DNA from 3 places in the Burkholderia sp. 22PA0099 genome. Region 1 is predicted to be linked to each of the others. Evidence: riboswitches for the same ligand, from Rfam matches in the RefSeq annotation. Region 1 holds a riboswitch; each other region holds the start of a gene.

What was found. A riboswitch is a leader RNA that binds a small molecule or an ion and turns the genes downstream of it on or off. The one in region 1 is predicted to bind glycine.
Region 2: linked by a shared signal. The riboswitch ahead of AB4851_RS10185 (ketopantoate reductase family protein) and the one ahead of gcvT (glycine cleavage system aminomethyltransferase GcvT) in region 1 are both predicted to bind glycine.
Region 3: linked by a shared signal. The riboswitch ahead of AB4851_RS23145 (D-amino acid dehydrogenase) and the one ahead of gcvT (glycine cleavage system aminomethyltransferase GcvT) in region 1 are both predicted to bind glycine.

The regions. Positions count from the first base shown of each region.
Region 1 covers NZ_CP163165.1:131,102-137,313, forward strand. Annotated here, with positions in the region: gene AB4851_RS15820 (oxidoreductase) at 1-114, shown strand, start outside; gene AB4851_RS15825 (hypothetical protein) at 289-696, shown strand; glycine riboswitch at 1,445-1,547, shown strand; glycine riboswitch at 1,582-1,705, shown strand; gene gcvT (glycine cleavage system aminomethyltransferase GcvT) at 1,802-2,920, shown strand; gene gcvH (glycine cleavage system protein GcvH) at 2,980-3,360, shown strand; gene gcvP (aminomethyl-transferring glycine dehydrogenase) at 3,424-6,212, shown strand, end outside.
Region 2 covers NZ_CP163164.1:2,274,474-2,280,685, forward strand. Annotated here, with positions in the region: gene AB4851_RS10175 (AraC family ligand binding domain-containing protein) at 1-331, shown strand, start outside; gene AB4851_RS10180 (threonine aldolase family protein) at 410-1,507, shown strand; glycine riboswitch at 1,648-1,737, shown strand; glycine riboswitch at 1,742-1,833, shown strand; gene AB4851_RS10185 (ketopantoate reductase family protein) at 1,869-3,122, shown strand; gene AB4851_RS10190 (pyridoxal phosphate-dependent decarboxylase family protein) at 3,222-4,577, opposite strand; gene AB4851_RS10195 (aldo/keto reductase) at 4,665-5,681, opposite strand; gene AB4851_RS10200 (MarR family winged helix-turn-helix transcriptional regulator) at 5,820-6,164, opposite strand.
Region 3 covers NZ_CP163165.1:1,695,247-1,701,458, forward strand. Annotated here, with positions in the region: gene AB4851_RS23140 (YadA family autotransporter adhesin) at 34-1,905, opposite strand; glycine riboswitch at 2,265-2,359, shown strand; gene AB4851_RS23145 (D-amino acid dehydrogenase) at 2,516-3,721, shown strand; gene AB4851_RS23150 (hypothetical protein) at 3,775-3,999, shown strand; gene AB4851_RS23155 (helix-turn-helix transcriptional regulator) at 3,996-4,916, shown strand; gene AB4851_RS23160 (glutathione S-transferase family protein) at 4,864-5,616, shown strand; gene AB4851_RS23165 (SDR family oxidoreductase) at 5,849-6,212, shown strand, end outside.

The sequences.
Region 1 (6,212 bases):
GCGCCGTTCCCGGTGACGGCCCAGGATGCCGTCGACGTGATGGCGATCATCGAGCTGGCCGATCGCAGCGAGCGCGAAGGCCGCCGCCTGCCGTTCGTGCGCGAAACGTTTTGACACCGGCGTACGCGCTCGCCGGTACAAACCGTTACAAAAGTCTCGGGAACCCGAACTGACTTAGGAATAGTCTCAATCGTGCTTAAAACGGCCGGCCCCGAGAGGGCCGGCTTCGTTTTCGGCACGCCGCACCCGCATTCGCGCCTCACCGATCCGCCACAAGGAGAACGATTCATGCAACGGTTGATCCGTACGGCCCTCGGCGCCGCCCTCGTCGCCTCGCTGGCCGCGTGCGTGGTCACGCCGCCGCCGAAGCGATGGACGCCGCGTCCGCGCCCCGTTCAACCGGCCCCCGTCCAGCCGACGCTGCCGCCCCCGCCGCAACCGGCGCCGCCGCCGGTGGGCGTCGAGCGCATGAACGACATCCTGGCCCGGATCGACAGCCTCGGCGGGCGCATCGATTCGCGCGTGACGGGTGGCGCCTATCCGCCCCCGCAAGGCCGCGCGCTGCATCGCCGGCTCGACGTGATCCGCCAGGAAGCGAACGACATGAGCGCCCAGCACGGCGGCGGCCTGACCGCCGACGAACAGCGCGTGCTGAACCAGGAACTCGATACGGCCGCGCGCGCGATCGGCGTGTAAGCGGTGGGTGTGGGCGGGTGAGCGCGACGTGCGCCGCCGGCTCCGCGCCGTTCTTTCTCCGTCTTCGTTTCATCTCGCAAGCCGCCGTGACGCGGCATCGCGTGGCGCGCCGTCGGCTCCGCGCCCGGCTTTTCCCTCTCCGTTCATCTCGCAAGCCGCCATGGCGCGGCCTCGCGCGGCGCGCCGTCGGCTCCGCGCCCGGCTTTCTCCCTCTCCGTTCATCTCGCAAGCCGCCATGGCGCGGCACCGCGCGGCGCGCCGTCGGCTCCGCGCCCGGCTTTCTCCCTCTCCGTTTCATCCCGCAAGCCGCCATGGCGCGGCCTCGCGCGGCGCTCCCGGAGCCCGCTCCGCGCGACTTGTTCACCGCTCGCCCACCGGTTATCCCAAGGCTTGTCCACCGCGAACGGGCAGTTGCCCACCGCTTATCCCACGGTTTTCCGGCCCCCTTTCCACAGCTTTTTCAGCGCTTTTCCACCCGGTTATCCACCGCCTTATCCCACACTTCGCCCCTGCTTACCCACCCGTTATCCACCGCCTGCCCACCGCTTATCCCCAGCAAATCCCGCGCTTGCCCACGTAGTCATCCACACGATTTTCCACAGCCGAACAGCCGGTTACCCCCTGCCGTTCCACACCTTGTCCACCGGCTTATCCCCAGCCTCGCCACGCAGGCGTGCGACATCCGCCTGCCGCCAGGCGACATGAATTTGCGCAAATTGACAAGCCGTTGGGCCTCGCGTACATTCGCCGGCACGCGTCGGGAGAGCGCGCAGCAGCCGGTACATCGGCTCGCCGCGCCGCCGAAGGGGCACACCCGCAAACTCTCAGGCAAAAGGACCGACCGCGTCGAAACACCGTGCGCGCCGCCAATGCGGCGCGTCGCGCGTTTCGAACTCTGGAGAGCGGCAGTAGCCCGTGCGAACGCACCGGCAAGCTGCCCACCGAAGGGGCGCGCGCAGGCCGGTCACGGCCGCGCAATCTCTCAGGTACCAAGGACAGAGGGGCTTGGCAAGGATTCACTGGCGTCGTGTCGCCCGTGCATCCCGCGAATTGCCAGATCGTTGTCACGCTCGCGCACCCGCGCGGACGGAACCCCGAGGCCCCGATGACCGCACTCAAACACACCCCGCTTCACGCCGCGCATACGGCGCTCAATGCCCGCATGGTCGATTTCGGCGGCTGGGACATGCCCGTGAACTACGGCTCCCAGCTCGACGAGCACCGTGCCGTGCGCACCGATGCGGGCATGTTCGACGTGTCGCACATGTGCGTCGTCGATTTCCGCGGCGAGCGCGTGCGCGCGTTCTTCGAGCACGCCATCGCCAACCACGTCGGCAAGCTGCAAACCCCGGGCAAGGCGCTCTATTCGTGCCTGCTGAACCCGGAAGGCGGCGTGATCGACGACCTGATCGTCTATTACTTCACCGAAAACTTCTTCCGCGTGGTGGTCAACGCCGGCACCGCCGAGAAAGATCTCGCCTGGTTCGCGCGCCTGAACGCCGACGGCGGCTTCGGCCTCGAGATCACGCCGCGCCGCGAGCTGGCGATCGTCGCCGTGCAAGGCCCGAACGCGCGCGCCAAGGCCTGGGACACGATTCCCGCCGCCCGCGCCGCCACCAGCGAACTGAAGCCGTTCAACGCCGCGCAGGTCGCCGGCACGCCGTTCGGCGACCTCACCGTTGCCCGCACCGGCTACACGGGCGAGGACGGCTTCGAGATCATCGTGCCGGCCAGCCACGTCGAAGCGCTGTGGAATGCGCTGGTCGCCCAGGGCGTGCGCCCGGCCGGGCTCGGCGCGCGCGACACGCTGCGCCTCGAAGCCGGCATGAACCTCTACGGCCAGGACATGGACGACACCGTCTCGCCGCTCGACGCGGGCCTGGCCTGGACGGTCGACCTCGCCGCCCCGCGCGATTTCGTCGGCCGCGCCGCGCTCGAAGCCAACGGCCAGCGCGCCGCCTTCGTCGGCCTGATCCTGCTGAAGGAAAACGGCAAGGCCGGCGGCGTGCTGCGCGCCCACCAGAAGGTCGTCACCGCGCACGGCGAAGGCGAGATCACGAGCGGCACCTTCTCGCCCACCATGCAGGAATCGATCGCGTTCGCGCGCGTGCCGGCCGGCGTATCGGCGGGCGATGCGGTGCAGGTGCAAATCCGGGACAAAAACCTTCCCGCGCGCGTGGTAAAACTCCCGTTCGTGCGCAACGGCAAGGTGCTGGCCGTCTGACGGCCCCCTCCCGCGCGCACGGCGAACTTCAACGCACAAAACCCAATCAGGAGCATCCGATGAGCAACGTCCCGGCCGATCTGAAATACACCGACGAACACGAATGGATCCGCACCGAAGCTGACGGCACGCTGACGGTCGGCATCACCGATCACGCGCAGAGCACGCTCGGCGACATCGTCTTCCTCGAACTCCCGGAAGTCGGCAAGCAGTTCAAGGAAGGCGAAGCAGTCGGCGTCGTCGAATCGGTCAAGGCCGCTTCCGACATCTACTCGCCGGTATCGGGCGAGATCCTCGCCGTCAACGCCGACGCGATCGACACGCCGGAATCGGTCAACGAAGACGCCTACGAAGCCTGGCTCTTCAAGATCAAGCTCGCCCCCGGCGCCAGCACCGACAAGCTGATCGACGCAGCCGCGTACACCAAGCTGATCGACTAAGCGTTTTACGACCCGCGCGGCGCGCCCGGCTCCGGTGCGCGCCGCCACCCCGCAGGACATGCCATGAAGCTCGACCATCCGGATCACCTGATGAACCGCACGCCCCTCTCGCTCGCCGCGCTCGAAACGCACGACGCGTTCGCCGAACGCCATATCGGCCCCGACGCCGCCAGCCAGCAGGCGATGCTCGACACGCTCGGCTTCGCGTCGCGCGCGGCGCTGATGGATGCGGTGATTCCCGCCGCGATCCGCCGCGACGAAACGCTGCCGCTCGGCCCGTTCACGCAGCCGAAAAGCGAAGCGGAAGCGCTCGCCGCGCTGCGCGAGCTGGCGAATCAGAACCAGGTGTTCCGGACCTTCATCGGCCAGGGCTATTACAACGCGCATACGCCGGCCGTGATCCTGCGTAACGTGCTCGAAAATCCGGCCTGGTACACGGCCTACACGCCGTACCAGCCCGAAATCTCGCAAGGCCGCCTCGAAGCGCTGCTGAACTTCCAGCAAATGGTGACCGACCTCACCGGCCTCGCCATCTCGAACGCCTCGCTGCTCGACGAGGCCACCGCCGCCGCCGAGGCGATGACGCTGCTGCAACGCAACGGCAAGCCGAAGTCGAACCGCTTCTTCGTGGCCGACGACGTGCTGCCGCAAACGCTCGAAGTGATTCGCACGCGCGCCGTGCCGGTCGGCATCGAAATCGTCACCGGCCCGGCCGCGCAAGCCGCCGAGGCCAACGCGTTCGGCGTGCTGCTGCAATACCCGGGCGTGGACGGCGACGTGCGCGACTACCGCGCGCTGACCGAAGCCGTGCACGCGGCCGGCGGCCACGTGGTGGTGGCGGCCGACCTGCTCGCGCTGACGGTGCTGACGCCGCCGGGCGAATGGGGCGCGGATGTCGCGATCGGCAACACCCAGCGCTTCGGCGTGCCGGTCGGCTTCGGCGGCCCGCACGCCGCGTACCTCGCGGTGCGCGACGAATTCAAGCGGCAGATGCCGGGCCGGCTGGTCGGCGTGACCGTCGATGCGCAAGGCAAGCCGGCGATGCGCCTCGCGCTGCAAACGCGCGAGCAGCACATCCGCCGCGAGAAGGCCACCTCCAACGTGTGTACGGCGCAGGCGTTGCTCGCCATCATGGCCAGCTCGTACGCCGTCTATCACGGCCCGCGCGGCCTCAAGACCATCGCGCTGCGCGTGAACCGCATCGCCGGCCTGCTGGCCGCGGGCCTCGGGCAGCTCGGCTTCGCGCTCGTCAACGACACGTTCTTCGACACGCTGACCATCGAAGCCGGCGCGCAGGCCACGGCGCTGCACGACGCGGCGCGCGGCAAGCGCATCAACCTGCGCCGCGCCGGCGAAACGCGCGTCGGCGTGTCGATCGACGAAACCACCACGCGCGCCGACCTGGCCGACCTGCTGGCCGTGTTCGCCACGGTGGCGGGGGCCGCCGCGCCGTCGGTCGAGGAACTCGACGCCGCGCTGCCGGGCGCGCCGGTGCTGCCGGCCGACCTCGAACGCACCAGCGCCTACCTGACGCACCCGGTGTTCAACCGCCATCATTCGGAAACGGAAATGCTGCGCTACCTGCGCAGCCTGTCGGACAAGGATCTCGCGCTAGACCGCTCGATGATCCCGCTCGGCTCGTGCACGATGAAGCTGAACGCCACCTCGGAAATGCTGCCGGTCACCTGGCCCGAATTCGGCCAGATCCACCCGTTCGCGCCGGAAGATCAAACGGTGGGCTATCGCACCATGATCGCCCAGCTCGAACAGATGCTGGTGGCGGCCACCGGCTATGCGGCCGTGTCGCTGCAGCCGAACGCCGGCTCGCAGGGCGAATACGCGGGCCTGCTGATCATCGACGCGTATCACGCCTCGCGCGGCGAAGGCCATCGCGACGTCTGCCTGATCCCGGCGTCGGCGCACGGCACCAACCCGGCCTCGGCGCACATGGCCGGCATGAAGGTGGTGGTGGTGGCCTGCGACGAGCAGGGCAACGTCGACATCGCCGACCTGAAGGCCAAGGCGGATCAGCACTCGGCCAACCTCGCCGCGATCATGATCACCTACCCGTCCACCCACGGCGTGTTCGAGCAGAACGTGCGCGAGATCTGCGAGATCGTGCACGCGCACGGCGGCCAGGTGTACGTGGACGGCGCCAACATGAACGCGATGGTCGGCCTGACCGCGCCGGGCCAGTTCGGCGGCGACGTGTCGCACCTGAACCTGCACAAGACGTTCTGCATCCCGCACGGCGGCGGCGGCCCGGGCGTCGGCCCGGTCGCGGTCGGCGCGCACCTCGCGAAGTTCCTGCCGAACCAGCGCTCGACCGGCTACACGCGCGACGCCGACGGCATCGGCGCGGTGTCGGCCGCGCCGTACGGCTCGGCCTCGATCCTGCCGATCTCGTGGATGTACATCGCGATGATGGGCGCGCGCAACCTGACGGCCGCCACCGAAGTGGCGATCCTCAACGCGAACTACATCGCGCGCCGCCTCGCGCCGCATTACCCGGTGCTGTATTCGGGCCCCGGCGGCCTGGTCGCGCACGAATGCATTCTCGATTTGCGCCCGATCAAGGAATCGAGCGGCATCACGGTGGACGACGTGGCCAAACGCCTGATGGACTACGGCTTCCACGCGCCGACCATGAGCTTCCCGGTGCCCGGCACGCTGATGGTCGAGCCGACCGAATCGGAATCGCAGGAGGAACTCGACCGCTTCATCGACGCGATGGTGGCGATCCGCGAGGAAATCCGCGCCGTCGAGGAAGGCCGCGCCGATCGCGAGGACAACCCGCTGCGCCACGCGCCGCACACCGCCGCGGTGGTCACCGCGAACGAGTGGAACCACGC
Region 2 (6,212 bases), on a different replicon from region 1:
TCGGCCATCCGCCGGGGGCGCGATGCCCGGGGCAGTGCGCCGGGCGCGCGACTATATCGATGCCCATTTCGTGGATAACCCGTCGCTCGATGCCATCGCCCAGGTGGCGGGTATGAGCGCTTATCACCTGCTGCGCGAGTTCAAGAAGTCGGTCGGGGTCGCGCCTCATGCGTATCTGGTGCAGCGTCGTGTTGCATTGGCCAAACATCGCGTGCTCCGTGGCGTACCGTTGCGACAGGTCGCCATCGATGTCGGCTACTGCGATCAAGGGCACTTGAGTCGGGAGTTCAGTCGTTTTTTCGGCGTGCCGCCCGGTATCGCCCGGCAGTAAATCAGCAAGTTTGTCCAAATCGCCGGCCGGTGCGTGGCCGAAGCTGTGCTCACCATCCACCTTATCCGGGAGCACAGCATGATCGATTTACGAAGTGACACCTGCAGCCAGCCGACTCAGGCCATGCGTCAGGCCATCGCCAACGCGCCGGTCGGCGACGACGTGTATGGCGACGATCCGACCGTCAAGGCACTTGAGCGAGAAGTCGCGGAATTGCTGGGCAAGGAAGACGCGGTGTACATGGTGACCGGCACGATGACCAATCAGGTCGCGATCCGCACCCATACGGAACCGGGCGACGCGGTTCTCTTCGATCAGAATGCGCACGTCTATATTCTTGAAGGCGGCGCGCCGGCAGCGTTCTCCGGGGTACTCCCGCGCCTGCTGCCCGGTGTGCGCGGCGTCTTCACGCCGGACGACGTAGCGAATGCGCTCGGCGTGTCGCATCGATTTTTCCCCACCACGATTCCTGCCCCGATCAAGCTGCTCTGTGTGGAAAACACCCACAACATCGGTGGCGGCAAGGTGTGGCCGATCGAGCAGCTGCAGGCCGTTTGCGAGCTTGGCCGGCAGCGCGGCCTCGCACTGCACCTGGATGGCGCGAGGCTCTGGCATGCGACAGCCGCCACCGGGATTCCCGAGCGCGAATACGCACGCCATTTCGACTCGGTCAGCGTGTGCTTTTCGAAAGGGCTCGGCGCGCCCGTGGGTTCGGCGCTGGCTGGCTCTCGTGATTTCATCGCGCGCGCGCGTCGTTTCAAGCAGCAGATCGGTGGCGGGTTCCGCCAGGCCGGGATCGTCGCGGCCGGCGCGTTGCACGCACTGCGCCATCACCGTGAGCGGCTTCATGAGGATCACGAACATGCGCGCATGCTGGCCAACGGCATCGCGGGCCAACCCGGCATTTCCCTCGATGTGTCCACGGTCGAAACGAACATCGTGAGGTTCGGCATATCGTCGCTCCCGGCCGGTGAATTCGTCGAGCGGCTTTACGAAAAGGGGCTGCATGTCCTGCCGTCCGGTGCGGACGGCGTTCGCGCGATCCCTTACCTGAACATCACCCGCGATCAGGTGCAGGAGGCGATCGATATTATCTCGGCCGTCGCGCAGGCCAATGCGCATACGGCCGGCGGCAACGTCGCCCGCGACAACGTATCGTCACGCGCCGGATACTGACCCGGCGGTCGAGAGGCACGACTGAACGACTATTTGAATAGGAATACTTGAGATTGGGGGTGGAACCGACACGCGGTAATGGATTTCCCGTTGCCGAATTATGGCGCACGCCGTTCAGGGTAAATTGGCAATCGTTCTATTCGTGCATCACGGGAGAGACCGCTTGAGCGAGCGGCACCGACGGAGCAACCGCCCCGGAAACTCTCAAGCAAAAAGACCGTGATGCAAGAACGCTCTGGAGAGTGGCGCCTCGCCCGCCCACCGAAGGGGAGCCACCGCCGTGGCGCAATCCGGGCGGTGGCGAAACTCTCAGGTAAATGGACAGATGGGGCATCGGCGCCGGCGGCGGTTGTCGTCGGCGATGCTCAATTCGATCTGGACCATCACATGTCACGAATCGCCATCATCGGCGCCGGCATTACCGGCGTCACGATTCGAGCGGCACCGCTATCGCGTCGGTGATCGGCGCCGATTGATTGAACCGCACATGTCGTTGTTGAAGACATCGACGGCTAGGCATGTCTCCGATATCTGGCTGGAATACTACTTTAATAGTAGTATTCCAGCCGCGGCGATGATCGCGCTCGAAGCCGTGCAGCGAGCGCCAAGCCGCATGTCACGCTGTCCGGCATACCGGCTGCGTACAGGACAACGATTCGATGGCGGAGATATGAGCAATCATCATGAAGGGCTTCGGGTTCTGATCCTCGGTGCTGGCGCGCTGGGCGGCTACTATGGCTCGCGTCTGATCCAGGCGGGCGCGAACGTGACGTTTCTCGTGCGCCCGAACCGCGCGGCCGCCTTGGTTCGCGATGGCCTGCGCGTGTCGAGCGCGCTGGGGGATTTCGGTGCGGCGGTCAATGCCGTGACCGCGGATGCGGTGGAGCCGGGCTACGACCTGGTCTTGCTGACCTGCAAGGCTTACGACCTCGACGACGCGCTGGATTCGCTGGCGCCCGCGCTCGCCGGCACGACCGGTGTGCTCGCATTGCTGAACGGCATGGCGGTGTACGACACGCTGGACCGTCGCGTCGGGCGGGAACGGGTGCTGGGCGGCGTGTCCTATATCGCCGCGTCGCTCGCAGAGGACGGCCATGTCGTGCACACCGGCAGTCAGGACAAACTGATTGTCGGTGCGCGCCATCCGCTGCAGCGCGATCTGGTGCGCCGCTTCCACGCGGCGATCGCATCCACGCCGGGTTTGCGCGTGGCGTCGGAGCGGGTCGAAGCCGACCTATGGCAGAAGTGGGTGATGTTGTGCTCGGGCGCCGCCGCGACCTGCCTGATGCGCGGGCGCTTGTGCGATATCTTGCGGACGGCGGATGGCAAGGGCGTGATCGAGGCGCTGCTCGACGAATCGCTTGCCGTGGCCGCGGCGGAGGGGTTCGGCCTCGGCGAGCAGGCGGTGAGCGGCGTTCGCGGTTTCCTGCTCGACCCGGATTCGACCTGGGCCGCGTCGATGATGCGCGACATCGCGCGGCGCGCGCCGCGCATCGAGTCCGACGCGATCGTGGGCGACATGATCGCCCGCGCGGCGCGCCATCGGATCGAGACACCGTATTTGCGAACCGCCTTTGCACATCTGCAAACTTATGCGCTTCAGGGTACGAACTGAGGCGTGCGGTCATTCGGGCGTGTCGCGGTCGGCATTGTCGCCTCGTCGATACGCCCGGTGATTGAGCAGGGGCGGTAGCGCCGCATGACTTGCCGGTGATCAGGCCGTGTCGCGTGCGCTCCGAAGCAGCGCGATGGTCCTGTCGATATCCGCATCTTCGGTGCGCCACGACGATACGCTGAGGCGGAATGCAGGGCGCCCGTCCCACACCGCCGGCCCGAACCAGGCTTCACCCGAGCTTTCAACGGCCTGCCGGATCGCAGCAGTCTGCGCATCGTTTTCTCCCCGAACCAATACCTGGTTGAGGACAACGCGATTCAGCACGTCGAAACCGGCATCGCGCAACCCGTGCGCCAATCTGGTCGCCTGGGCGCAATGACGTTCCACCATCGCGGCCACGCCTTGCTGGCCGAGCGTGCGCAGCGCGGCCCAAATCGTGATGCCGCGAGGGCGTCGGGAGAATTCGAGCGTGAGGTTCTTCTGGGCCAGGCGCGAGCCGGTGGCGTAGACGGCATCGCTGCTCAAGGTTTCCGCCAATGCGTCGGGATCGCGGCAGATCGCCATCGCGCAGTCGTAGGGCGTATTCAGCCACTTGTGCCCGTCCGTGGTCCAGCTGTCCGCGAGTTCCACACCGTCCGTATGGTGCCGCAACGCCTGCGATGCCCGCGCCCACAAGCCGAACGCGCCATCCACGTGTACCCATGCGCCTTGCGCCTTTGCCTTCGGAATGAGCGCTGCGAACGGATCGAATTCGCCGGTGTTGACCTCGCCGGCCTGCAGGCAAAGGATGGTGTTGGCGTCGAGTTCGGGCAGGCGCTCGGGATCGACGCGGCCGTGCGCGTCAGTGGCCGCCGGAATGACCTGCTCCGTGCCGAAGCCGAGCACCCGCAACGCCTTGAGCACCACCACGTGAATCCGCGCCGATACCACCACGCGGATTTGCGGCGCACCGTACAGCCCCTTCGTGTCGAGATCCCATCCGGCCCGCTTGAGCAAGGCGCGCCGCGCGGCCGCCAGGCAACTCAGCCCGCATGCCGTGGCCGACGTGCCGAAGCCGACGGCGCTGCCTCGCGGCAGATCGAGCGCCTCGAGCAGCCAGTTGCCGGCCACTGCCTCGATGCGCGCACTGACGGGCGATGCCATGGCCAGCGGCGCGCCCTGATCCCACGCCATCATCAGCCGCTCGGCCGCGGCCGCGCCCGGCAACGACGCTCCCACGACGAAACCGAAATAGCGCGGCCCGTTCGAGGCCACCGTGGCGGGCGAGCCGATGTCGTCGAGCAGCGCCAGCGTATCGTGCGCGGAGCGTCCCTGTTCGGGGAGCGGTTCGTCGAACGCGGCCAAGGCCGCGAGCGCCTCCGGCGTGGGAAAGACACGCCGGGTTTCGACCGACTCGAGATAGTGAGCCGCGCGCTGATCGGCGTCGGCGAGCAGGGCAATTTCGCCGGCTTTCATGTCGGCGATGCTGCCCGGGGCCGGAAGGTGAGTGTTCATATTGTTCAGGAAAACGAAGCAGGATGGGAGGGCGCCGAACGCGCTGCGTCAGGCAACCGGGAGGAGCGGCAGCGCGGTATCGGTGTTCGAGTCGGATACCGCGGCGACCGTGGCGGCCTTGACCGCGGGGGCGCTGACCGCATCGAGTCGGGCGAGCTGCTCGGCGCTCAATGTCAGATTCGCCGCACCGAGGTTGCTGACGAGCTGCGGCAGCGAACGCGGCCCGATCAGCGGCAGCCCGCCGTGCGCGGCGACCCAGGCGATGGCGACCTGGTCCGGCGTGGCCTGCAGTTCGCGAGCCATGTCGAGCACCGTGTCGAGCACATCGGAGCGCTGTCGCGAATCTTCGGCCTGGAACACGGCGCCGCCGAATGCTTCGCGTCGACCCGCTTCGCCGTTCCGATATTTTCCGGTCAACATCCCGCCGCCGAGCGGCGACCAGGTGAGCGTCGCGAGGCCCAGGGCGCGGCAGGCCACGAACACGTCGGCCTCGGGCTCGCGATGCACGAGGCTGTATTCGAACTGCGCGGCGGCAATCGGCGTCGCGCGCGTGATCTCGGCGAGCGTGACGGCGCGGGCGAGGCGCCATGCCGGGAAGTTGGACAAGCCGGCATAGACGATCTTGCCCGCGCGCGCGAGGTCGTCGAGCCCGCGCACGATTTCCTCCGACGGCGTGAATGCGTCCGGCTGATGTACCCACAGCAGATCGATGCGGTCCGTCTTCAGGCGCTTGAGGCTCGCCTCCACGGACGCGATCATCGCCTTGCGGCTATTGCCGGTCACGAGACGGTCGGGGGTCGGGCTGGCGCCGCTCGAGAATTTGCTGGCGAGGAAGAAAGAGTCGCGCCGGCCCTGCAACAACGATCCGAGAAATTCCTCGGACTGGCCGAATTGATAGACATCGGCCGTATCGATGAAATTACCGCCGGCTTCGGCATAGGTCTCGAACAGGGCGGCGCTTTGCGCTTGGTCGGCGCCGTGGCCCCAGCGCGTGCCGAAATTGGCCGTACCCAGGACGATCTGCGACACGCACACGCCGGTGCGCCCGAAATTCTGGTATTTCATCAACGCTTTCCTTTCGCGAAAAATACGGGCATATGCCCGTATTGGTGAAAAATTCGATACCCCGTCGACGCGGAGGGGCGGGCGGCATGTTGCGCGCCCCTTCCCCAACGAACCTTGGATGCGCCTCGGCCGTGCCGCTTAACCGATTGCCTCGCCCAACTCGGCCAGCATCGTCCGCAGCGCTTCGATTTTCCTGGCTCCGATCTTCTCGACCACCGAAACCTGGCAGCGATCCCAGGCCGGCGTGGCACGACGCAGCAAGGCCTTGCCGTCCGAAGTCAGCGACACGACGCGTTCGCGTTGATCGCCGGTATCGACGCCGATATGGGTCAACTCGCGGCTTTCGAGGACCTTCACGTTTCGGCCGATCGTGGAGCGGTCGAGATCGACGAGCACGCCCAGTTGAGTCAGGCTGACCGGTTGGTGATCGGCGATGGTTCGCAGCAGAAAATATTGGGCGATGTTGATGTCGAACGACGCCAATGCGGCGTCGTAGGCCTCGGTCAGTTTTCGCGAGGCGCGACGAAGGTC
Region 3 (6,212 bases), 1.6 Mb from region 1:
TTCGTTGTTGTTGTCAGAACGCGTCAGGAAGCCTTACCAGCGGTAGCCCACACCGGCACCCGCGCCCACCGAGCCGCGCGTGTTGGTGGTCAGCGAACCCTTGACCATCCACTTTTGCGTGGCGGTCGACAGGCCGAGCGCCATCGCCGACTGGCCGCCGTACGTGCCGCCCGCGATCGACACCACGCGTTCGCCCGGCAGCACCGCCTGCGGCAAATTCGCCATCGCCATCGCCGAGGCGGAGCCGGCGGCCGCATCCTTGCGGTAGCCGTCCACATCCGAACGCAGCTGGCCGACCTGCTGGTTCGTGTAGGCGTTGGCGCGCTGCACGCCGTTGTCGACAGCCGAGTTCAACTGGCCGACGTTCGCCGCGTCCGTGTCCGCCACACCGGCCGCGACGTTGGTCACGCGCTGGCCGGCACCGTCGACGGGGCCGCCGTTACCCGCATCCCGGCCGGTATTGCCGGTATTGCCGGCATAGCCCGTGCTCGCCAGGGCATCGACCCGCGAGGTCAGCTCGAACAGTTGGCCGCCGTTCACGGCGTCGGTGCTGTTCGCCGCGATGCGGCCTGCCGCGACGTTCGTGAGCGCCACCGTCTGCGCCGCGCCGATCCCGCCGAGCGTGACCATGCCGCGGTTCGAGCCGGCGTCGTACACGAGCGCGTCGAGCGTCGAGCCGTCGCTGCCCACCAGGCCGGCCTGCTTCAGTTGCGCGACGTTCACCGCGTCGGTGTCGGCGGTGCCGGCCGCGACGTTGGTGATCTGGCGTTCGGCGCCCGCCGCGCCCACCGAGACGGTGTTGGCGCGATTGGCGACGCTGCCCTGGCCGAGTGCGACGGCGTTGGTGGCGCCGGCTTGCACTTGCGCGCCGAAGCCGATCGCGGTGCCGTTGAGTTCCGATACCGTGCTGTTCGCGCCCAACGCGGTCGATTGGACCGTGGCGGCGTTTGCGAGTGCACCGATCGCGGTGCCCGAGCCGATTGCGTGCGCTTGATAACCGAGTGCCGACGCGGGATTGCCCAGACCGGTGGAGTCGGCCAGCGCCTGATCGCCGATCGCGATGTCCGCGACCTTGTTGGCGGTCGCCTTGTAGCCGACGGCCACGGCGGCTTGCGAATTCGCGGCTGCGCCGTAGCCGATCGCCGCCGCCAGCGACGAATTCGCGGTGGCGGCCGCCCCGAGCGCAACGGAGTCGTAGCTGTTGGCCGCTGCTTTCACGCCAATGGCGACCGAGCTCGAACCGGTGGTCAGCGCGCTGTTGCCGAGTGCGACCGAGTTGTAGCTGTTGGTCTGCGCGCCGTTGCCGATCGCGACGGAGTTATAGCTGTTGGCCGCTGCCTTCACGCCAATGGCGACCGAGCTGCTGCCGGCGGTGCTGGCCGCGTGACCGAGCGTCACCGAATCGGACGAGGCGCTCAGGGCGTCTTCCCCAATCGATACCGAGCTATGTCCGAGCGTCTTCGCATTGGTGCCGACCGCCACCGAATCGTAGCTGCCGCTGTTGGCATTGAGGCCCAGCGCGATCGCTCCGCCGCCACCGTTCGACAGCGAGCCCTGGCCGATGGCGATGTTGCCGGCGCTGCCCGATGCCGCTACCGCGTTGTTGCCCAGTGCGACAGCCCCGGCGCCCGAGGCGCTGGCACCCGCGCCGATCGCGCTGGCGCCTGCCGATGCGGCGATGGCGCCGTGGCCGAGGGCGGTCGAGTCGGCGCCATTCGCGGCGGCCGACGCGCCGGCTGCCACTGCGTTCGCGCCCTTGGCCGTGGCGGAATCGTCGACGGTGGCCGAGCCCTTCGCCACGAAGTAGTCGCTGGTCGAAGCGGCATGGGCTGCGTTCACGCCGCCAAACATGGCGCCGACGAGGAAGGTGGTGGTGACTGCGCGTTGGATCAGTGAGGTTTTCATGGTTCGCTCCAGTAGGTTTTAACCGATGAGTTCACTTTACAAAGTGCTGACCATCGGTGATATCTGACCGGTTTCGAACCGCATAGGACTAGTACTAAAACCGGAAAACGCCGGCGCGACGGCGATGCGGGCACCGGTGGTCGAGTCAATTCCGTACCGGCTGAATGGCGGGCGAAAGAGGCGGTCGATGCCCTGGCGGGGGCGCGAAAATCCATACCGGGGCACGCGTCGCGGGGTCGCCGTGGAGGCTTCGACGCCGTGTATCGGCAGATCGGTGTCGAGGACGAGCGCGCGGTAAGGGATATCGCGTTTTCGTTGGCCGTTCCGCATTGCGTATGGTAAGTTTGCGGTCGTTCTACACGTGCATCACGGGAGAGACCGCTTGCTCAAGTCAAGCGGCGCCGACGGAGCAACCGCCCCGGAAACTCTCAGGCAAAAGGACCGTGATGCGGGAACACTCTGGAGAGCGGCGCCTTGCGCGCCCACCGAAGGGGAGCCGCGCCGCGATGTCATGCGGGATGTGGCGAAACTCTCAGGTAAACGGACAGATGGGGCAAATGCGCCGGCGGCACGGATCGCCGGCAATGCTCAACACTGTCTGGACCATCACATGTCACGAATCGCCATCATTGGCGCCGGCATTACCGGCGTCACGACCGCCTATGCGCTCTCGCAACGCGGCCACAGCGTCACCGTCTTCGAACGGCACCGCTATGCCGCGATGGAAACCTCCTTCGCCAACGGCGGCCAGCTCTCGGCCAGCAATGCGGAAGTCTGGAACAGCCGGGCCACGGTACTGAAGGGGTTGCGGTGGATGTTCACGCGCGACGCGCCGCTGCTCCTGAACCCGCGCCCCAGTGCGCACAAGTACGGCTGGATCGCCGAATTCCTCGGGAAGATCCCGCGCTACGAAGCGAACACGATCGAGACCGTGCGGCTGGCGATCGCCGCCCGTGCCCATCTGTTCGAGATTGCGGAGCGCGAGGGCATCGAGTTCGATCACGAGCGGCGCGGTATTTTGCACTTCTATGCAACGCGCAAGGAGCACGACGCGGCCACGCGCGTGAACACCTTGCTGCGTGCAGGCGGGCTGGACCGTCGAGCGGTGACGCCGGAGGAGATGCGCGCGATCGAGCCGGCGCTTCAGGGCAGTTTCCACGGCGGATTCTTTACGGAGTCCGATTCAACCGGCGACATTCACAAATTTACCCGGGGGCTGTCGTCGGCCTGCGAGCGTCGCGGCGTGCAATTTCATTACGACACGGCGGTCGGCGGCATCGAGTCGATCGAGGGCGGCCGGATCTCGATCGCCTCCGGGCGGCAACAGGAGGTTTTCGATCGTGTCGTCATCTGCGCCGGGGTCGGCAGTAAGCAGTTCGCCGCGATGGTGGGCGACCACGTGAACGTCTATCCGGTCAAAGGGTATTCGATCACCGTGCAACTGGACGATGCACCGAGCCGCGACGGCGCGCCCTGGGTCAGCCTGCTCGACGATCGCGCGAAGATCGTGACCAGCCGTCTGGGCGCGGATCGTTTCCGGGTTGCCGGCACGGCGGAATTCAATGGCGCGAACCGGGACATTCGCGCGGATCGGATCGAGCCTTTGGTCGATTGGGTGCGCCGCTACTTTCCCGCCGTCTCGACGTCTCGCGTGGTGCCGTGGGCGGGCTTGCGGCCGATGTTGCCGAGCATGCTGCCGCGAGTGGGGCGTGGCAAGCGCCCGGGCGTCTTCTACAACACCGGGCATGGGCATCTCGGCTGGACCTTGTCGGCGGCAACGGCGGAAGCCGTGACGTCGGTGATCGGCGAGGGTTGAATTCGCGGCATTGACCGACTGCCCGGATGCGGTCCGAACCTCGCTGCGACGAGATGAGCGAATTCGCACAGAGATTGAGCGAAACCGTCGCGATCATGCCGATATTTGATGACAGAATGGCTCACGTTCCCTGGACATCAACGATACCCGCCATGATCGCTTCACCGTTCGACACCGCGCCGCGTTGCGCTCGCGCATCACGCTGCCCGCAGCCGATCGTTGCCACGCTCGAATCGCCCGTGCCGTGGCCGACGCGCTCGCTGTCGGATGTCCCATGAATGCCGACCTGTCGGCAGAGAGCGAGGCCGCCGACCGCCTCGCCGAGGCAATCCGGTTCGGAGCGGGTTCACGCAGCGTACTGTCCAGGCCCGAGGTGGGCGCGGCGGGGCATATCGTGCAACGCTCCGATCTGACCTCGCGTCGGATCGTGGTCGGTCAGGCAACGCTGATTCTCGTCGAGGAGGGCACCAAGCGGATTCGCTGGCGTGGCGGCGAGGGCGTCGCGAACCCCGGGGCGGCGTTCACGCTGCAGGCCGGTGAACGCGTCGACATCTCCAACACGCCCGGCCGAAGCGGCCTCTACCGTGCGCTCTGGATCAACTGGAGTGCGGCGCTGCTCGCGATGCCCGAGCCGGTCAGGCGCCGGCCGAGCCCGCGCGTGGCCGTGCATGCCGGCTTGGGCGACGCGTTTCGCGCATCGTTCTATCGCGCCTTCAATGGCTTGCAACCGGCCGAAGGCCTGCCGCCGGCGATCGCGGCGAGCCGTTTGCGGGAAGTGCTGCTGTGGCTCGCCGAACGCGGTTTTCATTTTTCGTCCCTGGCGTCGGCGCCGGCGTCGTTCGGCGAGCAGGTTCGCACGCTGCTTGCCGCGGATCTGTCGACGGCGTGGTCGATGGAACGCGTCGCCGACGAAATCGCAACCAGCGTGCCGACACTGCGAAGAAAGCTGGCGGCGGAGGACACATCGTTTCGCCGGCTTCAGCAGGATGTCCGCATGTCGCATGCGCTGGCGTTGCTTCAGAACACCGATGTGCCTGTACTGGAGATCGCCCTGGCCACCGGTTATGCCTCCGCATCCCGCTTCTCGGCTCGCTTCCGTGAGCGGTTCGGCTATCTGCCCACCGACGTTCGCGGACAACGCCGTGGGCGCTCGGCGTCGTTCGCCCGCCATCTCGGCGCGCCGGACGGTGTCTAGCCACCGCATCGCTCATCGCCGTCTCGCTCGCTACATTTCATACCGAGGAACACATGCCATGCTGAAAATTCATCATCTGGGTCATTCGCAATCCGAACGGATCATCTGGCTCTGCGAGGAGCTGGACCTTCCCTTCGAACTGGAGAAGTATCAACGGGATGCCGTCACACGCCTGTCGCCGCCTGAATTGAAAGCGCTGCATCCTCTCGGCGCCGCGCCGCTGGTCGAGGTCGACGGCGCGTGCCTGGCCGAATCGGCCGCGATCGTCGAATTCATCCTCGCGCGATACGGGCATGGGCGGCTGCAGTTCGATTCGTCGCATCCGGCGTTCGCGTCCTATCTCTACTGGTTTCATTTTGCCAACGGCAACCTGCAGCCGGTCATGCTTCGATCGATGACCGTGGAGCGCTGCGGATTGCCGGCCGATCATCCGGTGTTGACGTCGACCCGGGGGCGGCTCGACAAGGTGCTGCGCCTGATCGACGACCGGCTGGCGCACAGCGCCTATCTCGCCGGCGACACGTTCACGGCGGCGGACATCATGAACGTGTTTTCACTGACGACGATGCGCCTGTTTCATCCGGTCGATCTCGCGCCTTACCCCGGCATACTGGCTTACCTCCAGCGTATCGGCGCGCGGCCCGCGTATCGTCGGGCGATGGAGAAGGGCGATCCGGACCTGACGCCGTTGCTGACCTGAGCGCGCGCAACGTAGCGGCGCATCCGATATCGCATCGAGCAGGGCCACCGCAGCAACGCATCGCGCGCCTCGTCCACCCGATACCCCTGCTCGAATCGCGGCCATTGTTGCGCCGCCGACCGACTTCCCGGCCCCCTGCTACGATCCCCGTCGAGACGGCACACGAGGCGCCCGGCGCCCCGGTCAGCCCTCGCTTCTCCCCCATCCCGACGGCACGCATTGGAGACACCCCATGGATCTCGGTATCAAAGGACGCACCGCGCTGATCACCGGCGCATCGAAAGGCATCGGCCTGGCCAGCGCGATCGCGCTCGCCAGGGAAGGGTGTGCGGTGCATCTGGTGTCGTCGAACCCCGACCTGCTCGAACTGGCCCGGCGCGAAGTCGAGGCGGCCGGCGAGGTGACGGTGCGCGCGAGCGCGGTCGATCTGTCCGACCCGGTTGCGCGTCGCGAGCTGCTGGCGGAAGCGGGCACGATCGACATCCTGGTCAACAACGCCGGCGCGATTCCGGGCGGCGGCCTGGAGGCGATCGACGAGGCCGCGTGGCGGGCCAGTTGGGAACTGAAGCTGTTCGGCTATATGGATTTCGCGCGGC